Regions from separate parts of the Paenibacillus tritici genome, predicted to be linked through region 3. Evidence: riboswitches for the same ligand, from Rfam matches in the RefSeq annotation. Region 3 holds a riboswitch; each other region holds the start of a gene.

Region 1 (6,696 bases), 3.3 Mb from region 3:
CAGACCGGAGACCTCCACCATCTTCATAATCTCCGCCGGTGAGAAGGAGTGCATCGTAATCTCCGGGAACCGCTGCTTGATGCCGCGCAGAATATCCGTATAGTAGCTGAACGGCAGATTCGGATTCGTGCCGCCCTGCATCAGAATCTCTGTCCCGTTCACACTGATTGTCTCTGCAATCTTCTGATAGATCGTTTCATCGGGAAGCACATAGCCTTCCTCAGAACCCGGTCTGCGGTAGAAGGCGCAGAAGCGGCAGTACACATCACATACGTTCGTATAGTTAATATTGCGGCCGATGACGAAGGTAGCCAGCGGGTCCGGGTGCCAGCGCTTCATAATAATATCTGCCGCCGCCCCCATCTTCTCAATTTCATTGCTCTCGAACAACGTGATCGTGTCTTCCAATTGAAGACGTTCACCCTTAAGTGTCTTATCCAGAATAAGATCAATTGCACTCATCGTTGACGGCCTCCTCTTAATCTATGAAGTTATATAAATTTTTATCATTTTATTAACCCGTTCCCCCATCGTATCACAATCCGCTGAGCTTGAAAAATCTTTTAGGGCCAGAAATGAGATTACGGTCCTGATACAAAGTCAAACAGCAGCACCTTGGGCGCTGCTGCTCTAATCCTATGCTGATCCGGCTTAGCCGGACGGAGGGCGAATGCTGTTCTACTCCAATTCGCTCCGGGCGGCTTCCAATGCCTGCGTAAGATCAGCGATCAGATCCTCCACATGCTCGATGCCGACCGAGAAACGCAGCAGCCGGTCATCTACGCCGACCGCATCGCGGATTTCCGCAGGAATATCGGCATGGGTCTGCACCGCCGGGTAGGTCATCAGCGATTCCACCCCGCCGAGACTCTCGGCGAAGGCAATCAGGCGGATATGGCGGAGCAACGGCTCCACGTATCTTGCATCCTTCACCTTGAAGGAGAAGATGCCCGTGTTGCCGGAGGATTGGCGGTTCTGAATCGCGTACCCCGGATGGTCCGGCAGTCCCGGATGGAAGACTTCGGCAATCGCCGGATGCTCCAGCAGATAGCGGGCGATGGCCAGCGCATTGCTCTCATGCCGCTCCATGCGCAGGGCCAGTGTCTTCATCCCCTTCATCAGCTGATAGCTGTCATTCGGGGCAAGAACGGCTCCCAGGGAGTTATGCAGCACAGCCATCTCTGCCGACAGTTCCGCGCCCTTGGTAACAATAAGCCCGGCTAGTACATCGTTATGCCCGCCCAGATATTTGGTCGCACTGTGAACAACAATATCTGCCCCCAGCTCAAGCGGACGCTGGAAGAACGGAGTCAGCAGCGTGTTATCGACAATCGAGAGCAGCCCGTGATGACGGGCCCAGGTACATACCGCTTCAATATCCGTAATCATCATCAGCGGATTGGTTGGTGTCTCAATGAATACGCCCTTGGTGCCCGGCTGGCGGGCCGCCTCCAGGCCATCGAGATCATTGGTGTCCACATACGAGGCGCTGATGCCGTATTTGGCGAGAATCCGTTCGAGCAGCCGGTAGGTTCCGCCGTACAGGTCCAGTGATACAATGAGATGATCCCCTTGTCCAAACAAGGTGAACACCGTAGTCAGTGCAGCCATTCCGGAGGCGCAGGCGAAGCCGGCATCCCCGGATTCCAGTGCTGCTGCTGCATCTTCGAGCACAGTGCGGGTAGGATTTTTGGTGCGGATGTAGTCAAAGCCTGTGCTCTGTCCAAGTCTAGGGTGACGGAAGGCCGTCGCATGATAAATCGGATAATTAATCGCCCCGGTGGCGGGGTCCTCCATTGAACCAATCTGTGCCAGTCTGCTCTCAATTCTCAGTTTCTCATCCATCTCCACTGCCTCCTAAAAGTTTGTGTGCGATAACCATTGCTTCTATATATAAATATAACTTTTAACTTTTAGATAAATGCCCCGATATCGTAAGGAGTCTCTTGGTATACATAGTAATTGAGCCAATTAGCGAATAATAAGTTGGCATGGGCGCGCCAGACAGCCGGCGGTGTACGGGTTGGATCATCCTTTGGATAATAGTGCTTCGGCAGCTGCACTTCCATCCCCTTGGCGATATCCCGGTCATACTCCCATTTCAGCGAGAACGGATCGTATTCCGAATGTCCGGTGACAAAAATCTGCTTCCCGTCATGAGTGGCTACCAGGTAGACCCCGGCCTCCTCGGACTCGGCCAGAATCTGCAGCTCAGGATTCTGCTCTATATCTTCACGGGAGACGTCGGTATGACGGGAATGCGGAACATGGAACACTTCATCGAAGCCGCGCAGCAGCTTGACATTATTATGGTTCAGCGTATGCGGAAACACTCCAAAGCATTTGTCCGGCAGGCTCACCTTACGTACGCCAAAGTGATGATACAGCCCTGCCTGCGCAGCCCAACAGATGTGCATCGTCGAGGTCACATTCTGTTTGCTCCACTCCATAATCACTTTCAGCTCTTCCCAGTAGTTCACATCCTCGAATTCCAGCTGTTCTACGGGAGCGCCGGTTATGATCAGGCCGTCAAAACGGCGGTCGCTGATCTCATCGAAGGTCTTATAAAAGCTCTTCAGATGCTCAGCCGATGTATTTTTCGAGGTATGGGAGCTGGGATGCAGCAGAACCACATCCACCTGAAGCGGGGAATTCCCGATAAGGCGCAGCAGCTGTGTCTCTGTAGTTTCTTTCGTTGGCATCAGATTCAGGATGGCGATCCTGAGGGGACGGATATCCTGATGAAAGGCCTGGCTTTCATCCATTACGAATATATTCTCACCGGATAATACTTCCTTGGCCGGCAGGCTGTCGGGAATTTTGATAGGCATTGCTGTATCCACTCCTTAACTGAAATTGGGTTCCGCTTAGGCGGTTGAGCTTGTTGCAGGGTAGCGAAAAAAGACCTTTCCCGGGCGAGAAAGGTCATATAATTCAGTCATATGCGCCCTCTCATCTGCCAGAGAACTTCCGCCGGACGCATAACGTCCCTGCAAAGCTTCCGCAAGATTTAGCACCGTGCGTTCACACGCCGGTTGCCGGGTTTCATCGGGCTAGTCCCTCCACCTGCTCTTGATAAGATTTAGCTGTATTCAATTGGATGTACCACAGCATCCGTAGATGCTTTTTCTTAAATTTCACTTTAAATCATGAACCTCCTTTTCGTCAAGTCCATACAATGCTTAAGGAGCCTTGAGATTGAAAAGAATTTCTCTTGTAAGAGGCATACCCCGGCGTTATACTAGACAAGTGTTTCAAACCCAAAACGGCGAAAAGAAGAGGTGAGAGAAGAATGGAAGGCGACCCGGGCTCGCGAATATGCGTGCAGAACGAACAACCACACAGGATTAACATCAGCTTGCCGGCGGCGGGAGCCCTTATTCTTCATGCTCTCGGACCGTCTTTTGGCCTTCATCCATGATTGTACCACCGGCCAAGCTGATTTTTTCCGTGTGCTGAAATTAGCATACCCCCGGAGAAGACCGGGGAGTGAAGGAGTGAATCAGATGAAAATCCGGCTGGTGAATGCAGGGGTTTTTACGCCTATTGACAATATTGAAGAAACTTTAACCGCCCCTGCCGAGGGGTTCTACTGGATTGATGCAGATGTGGAGGACCTTGTAGAGCTTCAGCCTATATACGGGCTGCATGATCTGGCTGTGGAAGACTGTCTCAGTGAAGAGGATCAGCGTCCGAAGCTGGAGATTTATGAGAGCCATTATTTTATCGTAGTGAACAGTATCCGGTTCGATGATGAGGAAATCTTCCTCCGTGCGCTCAACGTGTTCCTGGGCAGACATTTCATTATTACCGTTACGAAGCAGAAGATCCATGAGCTGCGTGTCCTGAAGCCCGCACTGTGGGAGCAGGAGGTCAGTACACCTGACCGCTTCCTGTATCTGCTGATCGACCTCGTTGTCGACAACTTCTTCTCGGTCGGTGACCGGATTGAAGCGCGGATTGAGAAGCTGGAAGAAGACATCCTCATGCATACCAAGAAAACGCATCTGAGCGAGATCATTGGTCTGCGCAGTGAGATTCTCTGGCTGAAGAAGATGCTCGGCCCGCAGAAGGAAGTTATCAACACGCTGAATAAGAAGGATCTTCGCCTGATCGACGATCAATTGCAGAAGTATTTCAGTGACATCTACGAAAATGCGGTCAAGATCTCTGAAACGTTTGAAACGTACCGCGATCTCATGGGCAACTTACGCGAAGCTTATCAATCCAGTATTGCGAACCGCGCCAATGAAATCATGCGTGTATTTACGGCAATTACCACCATATTCATGCCGCTGACCGTGATTACCGGAATCTACGGCATGAACTTTGACAATATCCCGGAGATCCACACCGAGTACGGCTACTATGGCGTCATTGCCGTTATGGTAACCCTCGGCTGCGGAATGCTTGTGATCTTCCGCAAGAAGGATTGGCTATGAAGGACGGCGGACGAATATGCAGGACGAAGGCACCGTATACCTTAGGGTTTCGGAAGCCTTCGTCTTTTTGGTATGTCGCCCTTTACAAGAATAGCAAAGCCGTTTCCACTTGTGTCGCCTGTATGTACCTACCGCTGCACAAGCCGGGAATTCAGATCCTCCTGACCTCTCCGCCGCATTCGGATACTCACTAGCAGCTAAGTTGCCATTCCCAGGGTAGCTGGCTGCTCCCGCCGGATGCGGAGTCGGATCAGCCGCAGGCGTTCGTAATACAGATCCAGGCCGTCAGCAGGTGCGAAATCCTCCCCATACACTTTGTAGAGGACAGGCTTCAGGAAGTTGTCGCCGATCAGCTCATAGGCTGTCCATATATTGTTCTGTTCTTCAGAGGTCACTTCACTGAGTTCAAAGGCAATGAGCTTCTCGGCGGAATAGCCGTCCTTCTCCAGCTCTTCCACCACCTCAAGCACTTCACGGCGGGACACTCCGCTAAGCGCTGTGAGCTGCTCCATTCCCTGCCCTTCTTCAATCCCCTGGAGCAGAACACGGCGCAGTCTCAGCCGCTCTAATTGCTTCTTGTACTTAAGCTCCTTCTGCTTATAATGCCAGGACACAAAGCTCTCTTCATCAATCGTATGATTCACCCAGCTTAACGGAAAGTCATGCTCGCGTTCTACAGCCGAGGTAATGCTTAGCCAGTCGGCGCCATACTGCGAAGCTTTGCCTTCACCCACCCCCGGAAGCTGCAGCAGCTCCTCCGGTGTACGGGGGAGAAATGCACTGATCATACGCAGCAGACGGTTGCTGGCCAGAATATAAGGTGCCTTCCGTTCGCTGGAGGCCTTCCCCCTGCGCCAGGAGCACAGCTCCTCAAAGACCGCTTCATTCCCGTAATGCTCGCTGTAATACTGCAGCTTAAGCTGCTCCTGGCTGCGGCCGCTGAGATTATCCTCCTCATGAAATACACCGTCAATTAGCGGGCGGTAGCCATCCCCCATCTTCACTGCAAGCTCATGCCGGTATACACACAGCATCTCATTCCACGACCCGCCTTCATACCACAGGCTGTCGCCCGTCTCCTGTTCGCCGGAGAAGTCACGCCAGCCCAGACGCCACAGCCCTTCCTCTTCTCCAATCCATAGCTGGGCAAAAACCTCCTGGTCCACTCCTGATATTCTGGACAAACGGTTCATAAATACAATCTGCATATGAATCCCTACCTTCGTCGTCTTACAGTATGCATAAAGATAAGAACTCTTTATAGCATTGAGCATATAAATTCTTATCTTGGCACAAAAAAAAGCACCTCTCCCACGAAATTCGTGAAAGAGGTGCTTCCTCTTAAATGCTATACTGTTAAAACCTAGGATACCATATATTACGTAACAGTCAATGTCTTTTTAACAGAATGCCTACTTCCGGTCCAAAGCCAGCCTAGCCAGACCCAGCGCGCCGGACAGACCCGCGTTGTCCCCAAGCTGCGGAGGAACAATATAACTGCCAATCGCCTCATTGAGTGCCGGATGCTGTACATATCCGCCGAGCAATTCCTGCAGCTTAGTGTGGATCATCGGGAAAAGCTGACTCTGCTTCATCACGCCGCCGCCCATAACGATCTTCTGCGGCGAGAGGATCAGCACATAGTTCATCAGGGCATGGGCCAGATAGTGGGCCTCCATCGCCCAGGCCGGATGGTCCGCAGGCAGCTCACCCGCCGGCTTGCCCCAGCGTTTGCCGATAGCCGGACCGGCTGCCAGGCCTTCCAGGCAGTCCCCGTGATAAGGACAGAAGCCTTCGTAGTGGTCCTCGGGATGACGACGGACCAGAATATGGCCCATCTCCGGATGGGACAGCCCATGGATCAGCTTCCCGCCAACGACTGCGCCAGCGCCGATCCCGGTGCCCACAGTGATGTACAGACAGCTATCCAGCCCTTGAGCTGCTCCCCAGGTGTACTCGCCCAGAGCTGCCCCGTTCACATCCGTATCGAAACCGATGGGTACCTGGAAATGCTCCTCAACGGCTCCCACCAGATTATATCCGCCCCAGTGGGGTTTCGGTGTGGTAGTAATATATCCATAGGTAGGGCTGCCAATAACCGGGTCAATCGGTCCGAACGAACCGATGCCGATGGCTTCCACTTCTTTGCCCGCAAAATAATTGATCACCTGGCCCATTGTTTCTTGAGGGGTCTCCGTCGGAAAACTCACCCGGTCGATAATCGTCCCGTCCTCATTCCCGATTCCGCATACAA
Region 2 (6,696 bases), 1.1 Mb from region 3:
CCCTGCCCGTGTCGGTCTTCATCGGCGGACCGCCTGCCCTGATTGCTGCCGCCGTGGCTCCGGTCTCGGAACGGATTCCCGAGCTGCTGCTGGCATCGTTCATGCTGGGCGGCAAGCTCCCTATGGTACAGGACCCACTCGGAGGGCACAGGATTCCAGCCGAGGCGGAATTCTCGATCCGTGGACGGGTATCCCCGCTGGAGCGGAGAGCGGAAGGGCCGTATGGCAGCCCCTTTGGTTATTATTCGATGCAGCATGATTTCCCGGTTATGCATGTCCAGCGGATGTGGCACCGCAAGGATGCCATCTATCCGGCGACGATTACCGGCAAGCCGCGCCAGGAGGATTATTATCTGAAGGATTATTTACAGCGGCTGCTGTCTCCGGCCTATCCTCTGCTGATCCCTTCCGTAAAAGCGTTGTGGTCTTATTCGGAATCCGGCTCGCATTCGCTGACTGCAGCAGTGGTCAGGGAAAGTTACCCGCGGGAGTATATGGTGTCTGCTTTTCGTATCCTGGGGGAAGGCCAGCTCTCTTTAACCAAATTCCTGCTTTTGACGAATGTGCCGGTGGAACTTACCGATTTCCCCAAGCTGCTGGAAACAGTGCTGGAGCGGTTCAACCCGCAGACGGACTTAACGATCTTCGCCAATACCTCGATGGATACGCTGGATTACACCGGACGCAAGCTGAATCATGGCAGCAAAGCTGTGATGGCCGGCATCGGAAGCCCGGTCCGCCAGCTCCCAAGGACGTACACAGAGGGCCAACTTCCATCAATCACCGCCGCTGTGCCTTATTGCGGAGGATGTTTAGCCGTTTCCGGTGCATCCTATGAAGAGGACCCGGAGCTGCCGGACAGACTGGTGTCTTACTTCAAGGAACAGGAGACCGCCTGGCCGCTGATTGTTCTGGTGGATCATGCGGAAGAAGCGGTCCGCACGCAGACCTCATTCTTATGGACGGTATTCACCCGTTTCAATCCGGCCGACGATATCTATTCGGCGGCCCAGGTGCAGCGCGGTGGCTTCAGCTATTCGCTGCCGCTCATTATAGATGCCAGAATGAAGCCGGGATACCCGGAGGAGTTGGCTACGCGGGAGGATATTGCAGAACGGGTGGACCGCAACTGGCACCGTTATTTCCCTCAGGCATAGGATTGCTCACAAGTATTAATCGAAGAAGCGGATCTTCCGCAAAACGTTAAGGAGGCCGAATATGCTGCGGATATTGCTGGGAGAGCCTCCGCGCGAGAACAGCGGGGTGCTGGCTGAAGCCATGGAACACATGGCGAAGGCTGCCTCCATGCTGCGCAAGGAGATGATTGCCCATGAAGACCGGGACCATGAATTCCGTAAGCTGGAAATATGGACACGCGGTCTGATCTCTTCCCTGGACGAGCTGGAGCAGAGCTGGTTCGCTGCTGCCTTTTACCGGAAGTCAGTGGTTGCCGGTTATATGGATGACATGTCGTCCATGGAGCAGGGGGAGTACGCCAGATATGTGTATTTTTATAAAAATGGCTTCATCCGTGTCTTCTCGCTACTCGACAAGCTGGGGACGGTACTGAATAGTCTGTACCATCTGGATACGGGCAAGGTTAAGACACACTTCTCTTATTTCACGGTACTGCGGCAATTTCAGCTGCTTAGGGCGCATAACCCGCTGGCGGATGAGCTGGAGCGAATCAAGAATTCCTACCGTGAACCGGTAGAGAATCTGCGCAAACGGCGCAATGCCGAGATCCATTACATGAATGCGGAGATGACCGACGATCTCTGGCAGCGTCATCAGGGGCTGCATGACAAGATTCGCCTGGAGGATCTCGACAGTCATCTGGAGGATTTGAAGCAGAGCCTGGAGATGGTATGCAAATCCCTGGCTGCCGCATTCAGGTATGGTAATGAGCAATGGCACAAGAACAAAGCCGCTCCCAGCCTGAAATCCGGACAAGCTGATTCGTAAAAACTTACCTTTGACAAAAAACCGGAAACTGAATATACTTAGGCATACATTCACTTCTGACATGAAACGGAATATATAAATTTCATACTTTTTATCTTATCGAGAGCGGCGGAGGGATAGGCCCGATGAAGCCCGGCAACCGGTTTGAATCCAGCGTAAGGGCTGCATCCAAATGTCATGGTGCTAATTCCTACAATGCCGCCAGATGTGTGGTATTTGGCAGATGAGAAGGCATTGTCATTATACACACAGGCCTCTTGCGATCTGCATGGATCGTAGGGGGCTTTTTTGGTTATAAGATCAGGATAGTAAGAAGGAGGACGGGACGATTGATAGAGTTGAAGAATTTGACCAAAGTATACGGTAAAGGGAGCAAGCAAGCGACAGCACTCTCTGCGCTGAGCCTGTCGATTAAGAAGGGGGAGATCTTCGGGGTGATCGGCCACTCCGGGGCGGGCAAAAGCACGCTGATCCGCTGCATTAATCTGCTGGAACGCCCGACTCAGGGCGAGGTCTGGGTAGACGGTGTGGAGCTGACGGCACTCCGCAAGCACCAGCTGCAGGTGCAGCGGCGTAAGATCGGAATGATCTTTCAGCACTTCAATCTCCTCTCCTCGGCAACGGTGTATAATAATATCGCTTTTCCGCTGCGGCTGGCCGGAACGGAGGGAGCTGAGATAGAGCGCAAGGTGAAAGAACTGCTGTTCCTCGTGGGGCTGGAAGAGCATTGGAACAAGTATCCGGCTGAGTTATCAGGGGGCCAGAAGCAGCGTGTCGGTATAGCCCGGGCGCTGGCAAGTGATCCTGACGTTCTGTTATGCGATGAAGCGACCTCGGCGCTTGATCCGCAGACAACAGACTCCATTCTGCGTCTGCTTATGGATATCAATACCAAGTTCAATCTGACCATCGTGCTGATCACCCATGAGATGCATGTTATTCAGAGCATCTGCGACCGCGTTGCGGTTATCCATGGCGGCGGAATTGTGGAACAGGGCGAAGTGGCTCAGGTATTTCTGAAACCGAAGCATGAGGTTACGAAAGAGTTCATCCGCAGTGAAACTCAGTCGGAAGGACCGCTCAGGGAAGCGATTGACGCGGTGCATACAGGGTACACACAGGCGGTCAAAATTACTTTTCTCGGACATAAGACATATGAGTCCACACTCTCCCAAGTGGTGCAGGGAACCGGTGTTCATTTCGCCATTCTCCACGGAACCATTTCGACGATCAAGGACGTTCCTTACGGGCAGTTAATCGTCAGGTTCGAAGGACCTGCCGATGCTGTTCAAGTCACGATTACTGAGCTTACGGCCCAGGGCCTTGATGTGGAGGTGATTTTGTAATGGGCGGATTAGATTTTAGCGGTATCAATTGGGATGAAATGCTTGATGCGACGATTGCCACGCTTAAAATGATCGCTATTTCAGGAATATTTACAATAATCCTTGGTTTACCACTCGGAATTGTGTTATATTTATGGGGCAAATCAAATAACGTTATTATCAGGGCTGTTTACTCGGCATTATCATTCATTGTGAATATCCTGCGGTCTGTTCCGTTTATCATTCTGATGGTGGCGCTGATTCCATTAAGCAAATCCATTATGGGCACCTCCATAGGTGTACTTGGAACGATTCCGGCACTGGTGATCGGCGCGGCTCCCTTCTTCGCGAGGCTGGTTGAAACGGCGCTGCGTGAGGTGGACCGGGGAATCATTGAAGCGGCGCAGGGTATGGGAGCCTCCACGGGCCAGATTGTTATGCGTGTACTGCTGCCCGAGGCTCGTCCAGGCCTGCTTGCCGGAGTTACCATCACCATAGTTACGCTAGTCTCCTATACTGCAATGTCGGGGATGATCGGCGGCGGCGGTCTGGGTGACCTGGCCATCCGCTACGGCTACTATCGTTATGAGAAGGAAGTCATGATTATCGCGGTAGCTCTGATGGTGATTCTGGTGCAGCTGCTGCAAATGGCCGGTGACCGGCTGGTTAGACATTTTACACGGAAATAAGGTACATCCATATAGAGCCTTATTCATACAAACCATACTGATTAGAGGGGGATTTACAGATGAAAAAAGTACTGCTTACATTCTTCAGCTTGACCTTGATATTGGTGATTGCAGCCTGCGGAAACAATAAAACTGCGAACAATGCTCCGGCAACAACCGCACCGACAGAAGCGGCAGCGGCTGAACCCACTACTGCGCCTGCTGCGGACCCGGTAACCCTGGTCATTGGAGCTTCTCCTGTACCGCATGCGGAAATCCTCAAAGCGATTGCCCCGCTGCTTGAAGCCCAAGGCATTAAGCTCGAAATCAAAGAATTCACAGATTATATTCTTCCTAATACACAACTTGCCGAGAAGCAGCTCGATGCGAACTTCTTCCAGCACAAGCCTTATCTGGATGATCAGAATACCAAGAACGGCACGGATCTTGTATCTGTAACCGCAGTTCATGTTGAACCCTTCGGCGCCTATTCCAAGAAGATCAAATCCATCGACGAATTGGCTGAAGGTGCCAAGGTAGCGATCCCGAATGATGCTACTAACGGAGGACGCGCACTGATTCTGCTGGCCAAGAATGGCCTGATCACCTTGAAGGACGACACTAACATTGCTTCCACCAAAGCAGATATCACTGAGAACCCTAAGAAGCTGGATATCATTGAGCTGGATGCTGCCATGCTGCCACGTCAGTTGGAGGAAGTAGATCTGGCGCTGATTAATACGAACTTTGCTCTGGATGCCGGTCTGGTTCCAACAAAGGATGCTTTGTTCATCGAAGGCGGGGATTCTCCGTATGCCAACCTGCTGGTAGCCCGTCCTGACAATAAGGATTCCGATGCGATCAAGAAGCTGGCAGCAGCCCTGAACTCTGCAGAAGCCAAAGCCTTCATCGAAGAGAAATACGAAGGTGCCATTATCCCGGCATTCTAAGCTTGAGACTAAGGCAATATAACGAAGACTGATGACCGGAGATGTCCGGGCGGCCGGAAATGGCTGCCGGCATCTCTGGTTTTTTTTGCAGAGACAGGCAGTCCATATGCTGGAATTAGTTCCATCCGCTATGAATTAAGGTTGATCCGAAATGTAAAATTTAATATAATAAAAAAATCCCGGCCTTCATCGGAAGGCCGGGACGGTTTATGAAACGGGATTAGAATACTTGAATAACTTCTTCCACGCCTTCTACTTCTTCAACGAGGGCGCGTTCGATCCCGGCTTTAAGCGTGATCGTGGAGCTTGGGCAACTGCCGCATGCACCCATAAGTTTCAACTTGACGATGCCGTCTTCAACATCAATCAGTTCCACGTCACCGCCATCGCGCTGCAGGAACGGACGAAGTTTATCGAGCACTTCCAGTACTTCATCATACATGGTTGCGCTTTGTACGTTCTCACTCATTTCTCAATCACTCCTTTCGTATGTTTATTATAGTACAAAAACTTAAAAAATAAAATGGTTAGTGCAGAATAGGGAGATCATCATGAGACCAATTATAGAATTTTGTGCCAGCAACATCGGACATGGCACGGAAGCACTCAAGCTTAAGCTGGAACAAAACCCCGAATATGATGTGGTGGAATATGGCTGTCTGAATAACTGCGGCGAATGTTACATGCAGCCGTTCGTTATGGTGGACGGGGAGATTATTGAAGCCGATTCCCCTGCCGCATTGGAAGATGCCATTGAAGCCGCTATTCAGGAAGCAGAGGCCTGGGACAACCTTGAGATTGATTAAGCCGGGATTGTACCAGGACCCGCCATGTACCTAACCGAATACCTAACCGAATACCTAACCGAAATGGCGCTTGGACATCCACAGGACGCCGCTCTTCAGCAGGCGCGGAACGCGGCCCATGACGGAGCGGCGGCCCATCAGGCCGAAGCCTGCGTTTTTACCCAGTGACCCAAGGGTTCCCTTGAGCCTGATCTTATGCAGCTTCGGCGTTTCATTGCGCCATAACGCCTGAATAATCTGTCCCACCTGTTCTCCTTGGGCGCCCGCTGCCTGTGCACTGGGTGCGAAGGGCAGGCTGGCACAGTCCCCGATCACATAGACCTCCGGATAATCGGCTATATTATAATATTTCCCGACAATAAGCCGTCCTCCGCGGTCTTTGGGAAGTTCAAGCTGCTGCACGACCTGCACAGGCTGAATTCCGGCAGTCCATACCGTTACATCAGCAGGAATCGCCTGGGTGCCATTGAAGATGGCATCCTTTTCTACATGTGAGACGGATACCCGGCCCATCGTCTCCACCTGATGCTCATTGAACCACTCCTCCACATAGGCAGACAGCTTGGCCGGGAAAGAAGACAATATGCGTTCTCCCCGGTCCATAATGGAGATGTTCAGGTCGGGCCGGCTCTCCCTTAGCTCTGAAGCAATCTCTACACCGCTTAATCCTCCGCCCACAATGTTGACCGTTCCATAAGGCTTCACATCGTTCAGCCGGCGGTAGGTTTCCCGGGTTCCTGCGAAGCTCTGAATACTGCAAGCATACTCTTGGGCGCCAGGTATGTTGTGGAAATTATCCGTACAACCGAGGGCAATCGCCAGAATATCATAGGATATCGGCTCCCCGGAGTCGAGGAAGATCATCCGGCTGTCCAAATGAATGGAGCCCACTTCCCCGTAACGTACGGTCAGGCGGGGGTGAACCGGAAATTGAATCCGCAGATGATAATCCGTGACGGTACCTGCGGCCAGTGCATAATAT
Region 3 (6,696 bases):
TCAGCCGGACCAGACCTTCACCCCTCCGGTAAAAGCAGCTATGCCTGCTGAGATGCAGTCCTATTCGGGATTGTACGGAACCGTGGGAGCGACACTCCCCATTACGGTTAAGGGTGGAGAGCTCACACTGCCGGTTCTTGCCGGACTGATCCCTGCTCAGAAATATGTATACACAGGCAAAGGACAATTCAAGAACAGCGATGGCAGTGCAGCCGTAAGCTTCGAAAAGCAGAAGAACGGCATCACCTATCTGAAGCTGGACGCCCATTTGAATATTCCCGGAATAGGCCAGATGCCGATGGTTACCTATGAATACCAGAAGCTGGAGGCCAATCCCCTGAATGCCTCTACGAAGCAGGCCTGGGAGAAGAGAAACGGGAAGCATTACTACGCCGTGGATGAAAAAATCAGCTCATTATTCTATCTGTCCCCCTCCATCTTGACGAAGACTATCGCGGTAGAGCAAGGGTACGCCACCGGAACGAAGATTGTGGACGGGAACACCGCCGTTAATGCCGCTGAAATCCCGGTGATGAACGGCAGAGATGCCTTTGATCTGAACTTCTCCACCAAGAACGGCCAGGAATATCTGACCATTGACGGAAATGACTATATCAGTGAAGATGCAGTGAAGCCTCTCTACGGAGGCCGTGCTTCCATCAGTACAGTACCTGCGAGCGGTCAGGCGGTATGGATGAAGCTGGATAAAAAGTCCGCCGGGCGAACAATGACTGTTACGGCACCGTCAACCGGCGGCTATGCTGTCTATGATGCCGATGGAGTGATCGTCAGCCACTCCATGGTGGGTAAAGACCCTTCCGTTGTATTACCGCAGGGCGGAATGGCGGTATTCGGCGGGAAGGCCGGAGATGTGTTCAAGATTCATCTTCAATAAATCTCTCGAACCGTCTCTCCAAATCTCGCAAACTTGCTTTAACGTGTTCGAGTATGTTTTAATGTAATCTAACTGAATAATACTCTTATCCAGAGTTCGGTGGAGGGCCTGGCCCGATGAAACCGCTGCAGCCGGTATACGCAAGTATGTACGGTGCGGCAACTAGAGGTATCCAAGATACCTTGCAAAGATGAGAGGGAGCTGACAGTTTATATGAACTGCCCCCTTTAATTAGGGGGCTTTTTTTATGCAGAGAGAGGAGAGAAACCTATGACACAATGGATTACAGAATTCATCCTTTTTTTCAAAGATTTGTCGTATGCCGGTATCGTCCTCGCCCTGTCGTTTGAATTCGTCCCTGCCGAGCTCGTTCTTCCGCTTGCCGGGTATTGGGTGTACCTGGGGGACATGAAGCTTATTCTTACGATCCTTGCCGGTACGCTCGGAGGTACCTTTGGTCCGCTCACGTTATATGCCCTGGGCCGGTATGGCGGCAGGCCTGCGATTGATAAGTACGGGAAGTACTTTTTCATCCGTCCGCATCATTTGGAGGCTTCCGACCGTTTTTTTGAGAAATACGGCAACGGTGTGGCTTTTTACGGGCGCTTCATCCCTGGAGTGAGAACCCTGATCTCTATCCCTTGCGGAATTGCCAAAATGAATGTGTTCGCCTTCAGTCTCTACACCTTCCTGGCCATGCTTCCGATTACCTCAATCTATGTCTATCTGGGCTTCAAATTAGGGGCGCAATGGGAGCATGTGGACCAGATTCTCAAGCCTTATATTATTCCGGCGGGTACGCTGTTCCTTGTAGGCTTCGGGCTGTATGTCCTATCCAAACGGATGAGAAGAAGACAAGCTTAATCCAATTGCAGTTGCAGTTCAGATTCAGGAGGAAATTATGGAAACTTGGTTTACTTGGCTAAAATATTTGCTGCTGGGGATCGTACAGGGAGTGACGGAACCTATTCCCGTCTCTTCCAGCGGGCATCTGATCATCGTACAACGTCTGCTCGGGATGGAGCAGAATGGGCTATCCTTTGAAATATTAACGAATACGGCCTCTTTAATCGCTATCTGTTTTATTTTTCGTAAGGATATCCTAGATTTGATTACAGGTGCCTTCCGTTACCTGCGCACGCGCAATTCGAAGTACCGGGCGGAGTTCATGTTCTGCCTCTACATCATCATCGGGACGATTCCCGCAGCCGTTGCTGCCGTCTTCTTCAAAGATACGATCGAACGTATCTTCACTTCCGTACATACCGTTGGCATCAGTCTACTCGTTACCGGAGTGGCCCTCTGGCTGATCCGCAATCTTCGCGGGCAGAAAAGAGACGGCAATCTTACCGTGCGGGATGCCATCATTGTCGGACTGGCTCAGGCGGTAGCCCTGATTCCGGGCATCAGCCGTTCCGGTTCTACCGTAATTGCCTCCATTGCGGTTGGGATGAAGCAGGAGACGGCCTTGAAGTTCTCCTTCATGCTGTACATTCCCATCAGTATTGGCGGGCTGATTATGGGCGCGTCCGACATCGCACATGATCCTAACCGCTCCGCGCTGGCGGTTCCCTACCTGATCGCCTTCCTCACCACACTTGTCGCAACCTACTATGCCATGAGATGGTTCATCGGCATTATGGCCAAGGGCAATCTGATTTACTTTTCCTATTATTGCTTCGTGGTAGGAACGTTACTGCTGATCTTGCTGTAAGTAGCCTAAGGGATCTTGTGGGGCGGGGAGCTTGGGGGAACTGAGGAACTTTGGGAACGCCATTGAGAGTAACTTCTCCTGCTGCGCCAAGCAAGTGGACAAACGTATCTTAATTCCTCGATTTATGCGGGATGAACGACAGCAAGTGGATAAACAGCATCTAAATTTGCTGGTTTTGGCTATAGTTGGTGAATTGGGCGGATTTAAGTGTTGTTTTTCCAACTGTTGTTCCAGCATCCCCCATTCGATCATCAGTAAGTGTAGAAAATCCAACTGTTTTCGGTCCTCTTCATACGTAACTATCCCTAGCTATGTGCTCAACAAAAACACCCCTTAGAAATGTTTCCTTTTCTAAGGGGTGTTGTCATCATAAGTAGCTGATCAGCCTATTGTCCCATCAATATCTTGGCATACGGCGAATCAATCGGCATCATGATCACCGGCTCATTCTTCAGCGTGGTCACGTAACTCTCCAGCGTACGATAGAAGCTGTAGAACTCAGGAGATTTTCCATAGGCCTGGTTATAGATCTTGGCAGCTTGCCCTTCGCCTTCGGCAATGATCTTCTTGGAGTCGGCTTCAGCCTGGGCCATCAGCTCTCTGGAGGTACGGTCAGCCTTGGACGTTATTTTCTTGGATTCCTCGTCCCCCTCAGACAGATAACGCGCGGCAATGGATTGACGGTCCGAGATCATGCGGTTATACACACTTTGCTTATTCTCTTCCGGCAGGTCGGTACGCTTGATCCGTACGTCGATCACTTCGATCCCGTAATTATCACGGGTTAAGGCCGCTACTACGTCTTTGGTGATCTCATCGTTAATATTGCCCCGTCCGGTGTCCTCACTAATAATATTCTCATAATTGACCTCCGAGAGCTTGCGGCGTACCGAGTTATATACCGCTTCATCAATACGCTGCACCCCGCCGCTTACCGATTGTACAGTTCTCAGGAACTGTGAGGCGTTGGTAATTCTCCAGACGGTATAATTATCAACGACAATCGGCTTCTGGTCCTTGGTCAGAATGCTGGTTGGCGAGCTCTCGTACGTCATCTGGTATTTGGGAAGCTCCGAGACATTCTCGATAAAAGGAAGCTTGAACTTTAGCCCCGGCTCATCAACGGTACGCATGGCTTCACCGAAACGCAGGACTACCTTGTATTCCCCTTCCTTCACGATATACATAGATCCGGCTAGCAGAATAATCAGAACTACAGCAGATATCATTGCGATAATAGGGTTCTTCTTCACTGGGCATCTCCTCCTTGCGGCGCTGCTGGAGCAGGCGGATTCACTGTGGCCGGGGCAGTCTTGCTGTCCGTCGTACTGCGCATAAGCTCATTCAGCGGCAGATAGTTCACAGTATCGCTATTCGAGTTGGTGATGAAAATCTTAGCGCTAGGCAGAATCGTCTCCAGCGTCTCCAGAATCAGCCGGCTTTCGGTTACGCTCTTATTGTTGCTGTATTCGGCATAAATGGCATTGAACTGGGCGACATCACCCTGCGCGTTCAGGATACGCGACTTCTTCTCGCCTTCGGCCCGCTCCAGCAGCGCCTGGGCTTCACCGCGCGCCTTAGGAATGATATCGTTCTCATACTTCTTGGCGTTGTTGATCTTCGTGTTCTTCTCTTCACGGGCGTTGGTTACCTCGCGGAATGCTTCCTCTACCTGGCCGCTCGGCGGCTCAATATCCTGGAATTTGATATCAATGATCTGAATGCCGGTGTTGTATTTCTTCTGCAGATCCACCAGCAGCACCCGCACCTTATCCTGAATCACTGTCTTCCCGTCCGTAATCGCATAATCCAGCTTCTCCGAACCAATCACTGCGCGGATCGACGAGCTGGCCGAGTTACGCAGGAATTTGTCCGGGTCATCAATGTTATACAGATAATCATGGATATTGCTAATCTTCCACTGGACTACAGCATCGGCAGAGACAATATTCTCATCACCCGTAATCATCATGGCTTCATCATCAACGGCTACTGCTCCTTCACCCTCCTGGCGGTACCCGATATGTATCCGCTGAGTCAGCTCCGCAGGCACTGTAATCACTTCCTGAATAGGATAAGGCCATTTGAAATGCAGCCCCGCCGAGGACTCGTTCGTATACTTGCCGAAGGTCAGAATAGCTGCACGTTCCTGCTCCTGCACGGTATAAAAGGAAGTGGAGCCTACATAAATCAATACAGCCGCTGCGGCTACCCCCACCCAAATCTTCTTGTACATTCCCGGCTTCAGCTTCGGCAGCCTGAGTCCCGGCATCTGATTATCGCCGTTCTGGTTCATGAAATTCAAGATGCATCGCTCCTTTTGGCGTGTTTTAGTCTTAATAAAGGTATATATACGTGAATAAAACAAATAAGTCGCAACTTTTACGACTTTGTTCAAGCTTGCTGAATTTTACTGCGTTTCTCTCTGGCTATTGCCTTGCCGCTATTTCACAGGATGGAGCTTCAAGTTCAAACCTTAAGTGGGTTTTACCCAAATGTTAATTCAAACAACGGGCCACGGCACGGGTGGAGGCTGAACCTCCATACACAGCAGTTGGAAAAATGTATCTTAATTCGTCGCTTTCTGAGGAATGTGCCTGAACAAGTGGATAAACAGCATCTACTGGGGTCCGTTTTGGCTACTTTGGGTGAAAGGGCAACATTTAAGTGTTGTTTATCCATCTGCTGTTCTGGCAGCGATCGTTCGTCCATCAGCAAGTGTAGAGAATCCAACTACTTCCGATTCCATTCACCACAAAACCCCGGGAAAGCGTAAGCTCGCGCGCTCTCCGGGGTTTTTGTTGTGAGCTAAATCTCATGAACTTCAGTTCTAAGACAGCTGCGGCTCTCTCTTCCTGCGTGCAGGTACCTGGCCCCCGTCCTCCAGCACCTTTCCCCAGTTGGCGGGATTGGTCAGGTCGGGGATACGCTGCTCCAGAATGGCCTGATATTGCAGCGCTTTTTGTTCCAGATGGGCAACGCGCTGCTTGGCTTCTTCGAGCTGAATGAGCGCTGCTTCCTTATATTCCATCATCAGCGCACAGCGCTGGGCAACGGTCGAATCGCCCTCCAGGCAGAGATCGACATAGGTTTTGATGCTTTCAATCGGCATCCCTGTCTGCTTAAGACACTTGATGCCATACAGCCAGTTGATCGAGTCGGCGTCGAACAGCCGGATATTATTTTTATTGCGCTGAACGGTCGGCACCAGGCCCTTATCTGTATAATAACGCACCGCATGTTCGGTGAGCCCTGTCATTTCGGCAGCTTCCTTAACAGTATGCATAATAACCCTCCTCGATAAAAAAAATACTACCCCCGCTTGACTTCGTGTTACACGAAGACGGTAGGCTTATTGTATAGCAAATCGGCCGCAACTGGAATCCCCGCTGCGATGCCTGCTGCCGGGGATGCGCTGCCGATTGCCATTATTAAGAGATGAACCACAGGAGGAATGATCATGCAGACTGTAACCTTGAACAATGGAGTGACCATGCCGATTCTCGGCTTCGGGGTCTACCAGATTTCGGATAGCGGGGAATGCGAGAACGCAGTGTACGAAGCCATAACCGCCGGGTACCGCTTAATTGATACGGCTGCCGGTTATCTGAATGAAGAGGCTGTCGGACGCGCGATCAAGCGCAGCGGTGTCCCGCGCGAAGAGCTGTTCATCACGACCAAGCTGTGGATTCAGGATGCCGGGTATGAGAGTGCCAAGCTGGCTTTTGCCAAATCGTTGAAGAAGCTGCAACTGGACTACCTGGATCTGTACTTGATTCATCAGCCGTTCGGGGATTATTACGGGGCATGGCGTGCGATGGAAGAGTTGTACCGCGAAGGCTCCATCAGAGCCATCGGGGTCAGCAACTTCCTCCCTGACCGTCTGATGGACCTTATCGTGCACAATGACATTGTGCCCGCCGTCAATCAGGTCGAGACGCATCCGTTCCACCAGCAGATTGATAACGCCGCTTTTATGAAGGAACAGGGTGTGCAGATTCAGTCGTGGGGACCGTTCGCCGAAGGACGCAACAACCTGTTCAGCAATGAAATGCTGTCCGCAATTGCGGTCAAACACAACAAATCT

Evidence for each region. A riboswitch is a leader RNA that binds a small molecule or an ion and turns the genes downstream of it on or off. The one in region 3 is predicted to bind S-adenosylmethionine.
Region 1: another riboswitch for S-adenosylmethionine. It lies ahead of metA (homoserine O-acetyltransferase MetA); the one in region 3 lies ahead of KDC22_RS23150 (DedA family protein).
Region 2: another riboswitch for S-adenosylmethionine. It lies ahead of KDC22_RS27610 (methionine ABC transporter ATP-binding protein); the one in region 3 lies ahead of KDC22_RS23150 (DedA family protein).

Annotation. Positions count from the first base shown of each region.
Region 1 covers NZ_CP073365.1:2,117,279-2,123,974, reverse strand. Annotated here, with positions in the region: gene mqnC (cyclic dehypoxanthinyl futalosine synthase) at 1-462, opposite strand, end outside; gene KDC22_RS08955 (PLP-dependent transferase) at 679-1,845, opposite strand; gene metA (homoserine O-acetyltransferase MetA) at 1,914-2,831, opposite strand; SAM riboswitch class I at 2,950-3,082, opposite strand; gene corA (magnesium/cobalt transporter CorA) at 3,507-4,442, shown strand; gene KDC22_RS08940 (HRDC domain-containing protein) at 4,640-5,650, opposite strand; gene KDC22_RS08935 (ROK family protein) at 5,855-6,696, opposite strand, start outside.
Region 2 covers NZ_CP073365.1:6,435,752-6,442,447, reverse strand. Annotated here, with positions in the region: gene KDC22_RS27620 (UbiD family decarboxylase) at 1-1,157, shown strand, start outside; gene KDC22_RS27615 (Cthe_2314 family HEPN domain-containing protein) at 1,219-1,965, shown strand; SAM riboswitch class I at 2,059-2,195, shown strand; gene KDC22_RS27610 (methionine ABC transporter ATP-binding protein) at 2,295-3,311, shown strand; gene KDC22_RS27605 (methionine ABC transporter permease) at 3,311-3,979, shown strand; gene KDC22_RS27600 (MetQ/NlpA family ABC transporter substrate-binding protein) at 4,039-4,908, shown strand; gene KDC22_RS27595 (NifU family protein) at 5,129-5,377, opposite strand; gene KDC22_RS27590 (YuzB family protein) at 5,460-5,714, shown strand; gene KDC22_RS27585 (NAD(P)/FAD-dependent oxidoreductase) at 5,769-6,696, opposite strand, start outside.
Region 3 covers NZ_CP073365.1:5,376,050-5,382,745, forward strand. Annotated here, with positions in the region: gene KDC22_RS23145 (serine hydrolase domain-containing protein) at 1-895, shown strand, start outside; SAM riboswitch class I at 978-1,092, shown strand; gene KDC22_RS23150 (DedA family protein) at 1,166-1,759, shown strand; gene KDC22_RS23155 (undecaprenyl-diphosphate phosphatase) at 1,797-2,609, shown strand; gene hflC (protease modulator HflC) at 2,996-3,862, opposite strand; gene hflK (FtsH protease activity modulator HflK) at 3,859-4,905, opposite strand; gene KDC22_RS23170 (MerR family transcriptional regulator) at 5,440-5,895, opposite strand; gene KDC22_RS23175 (aldo/keto reductase) at 6,070-6,696, shown strand, end outside.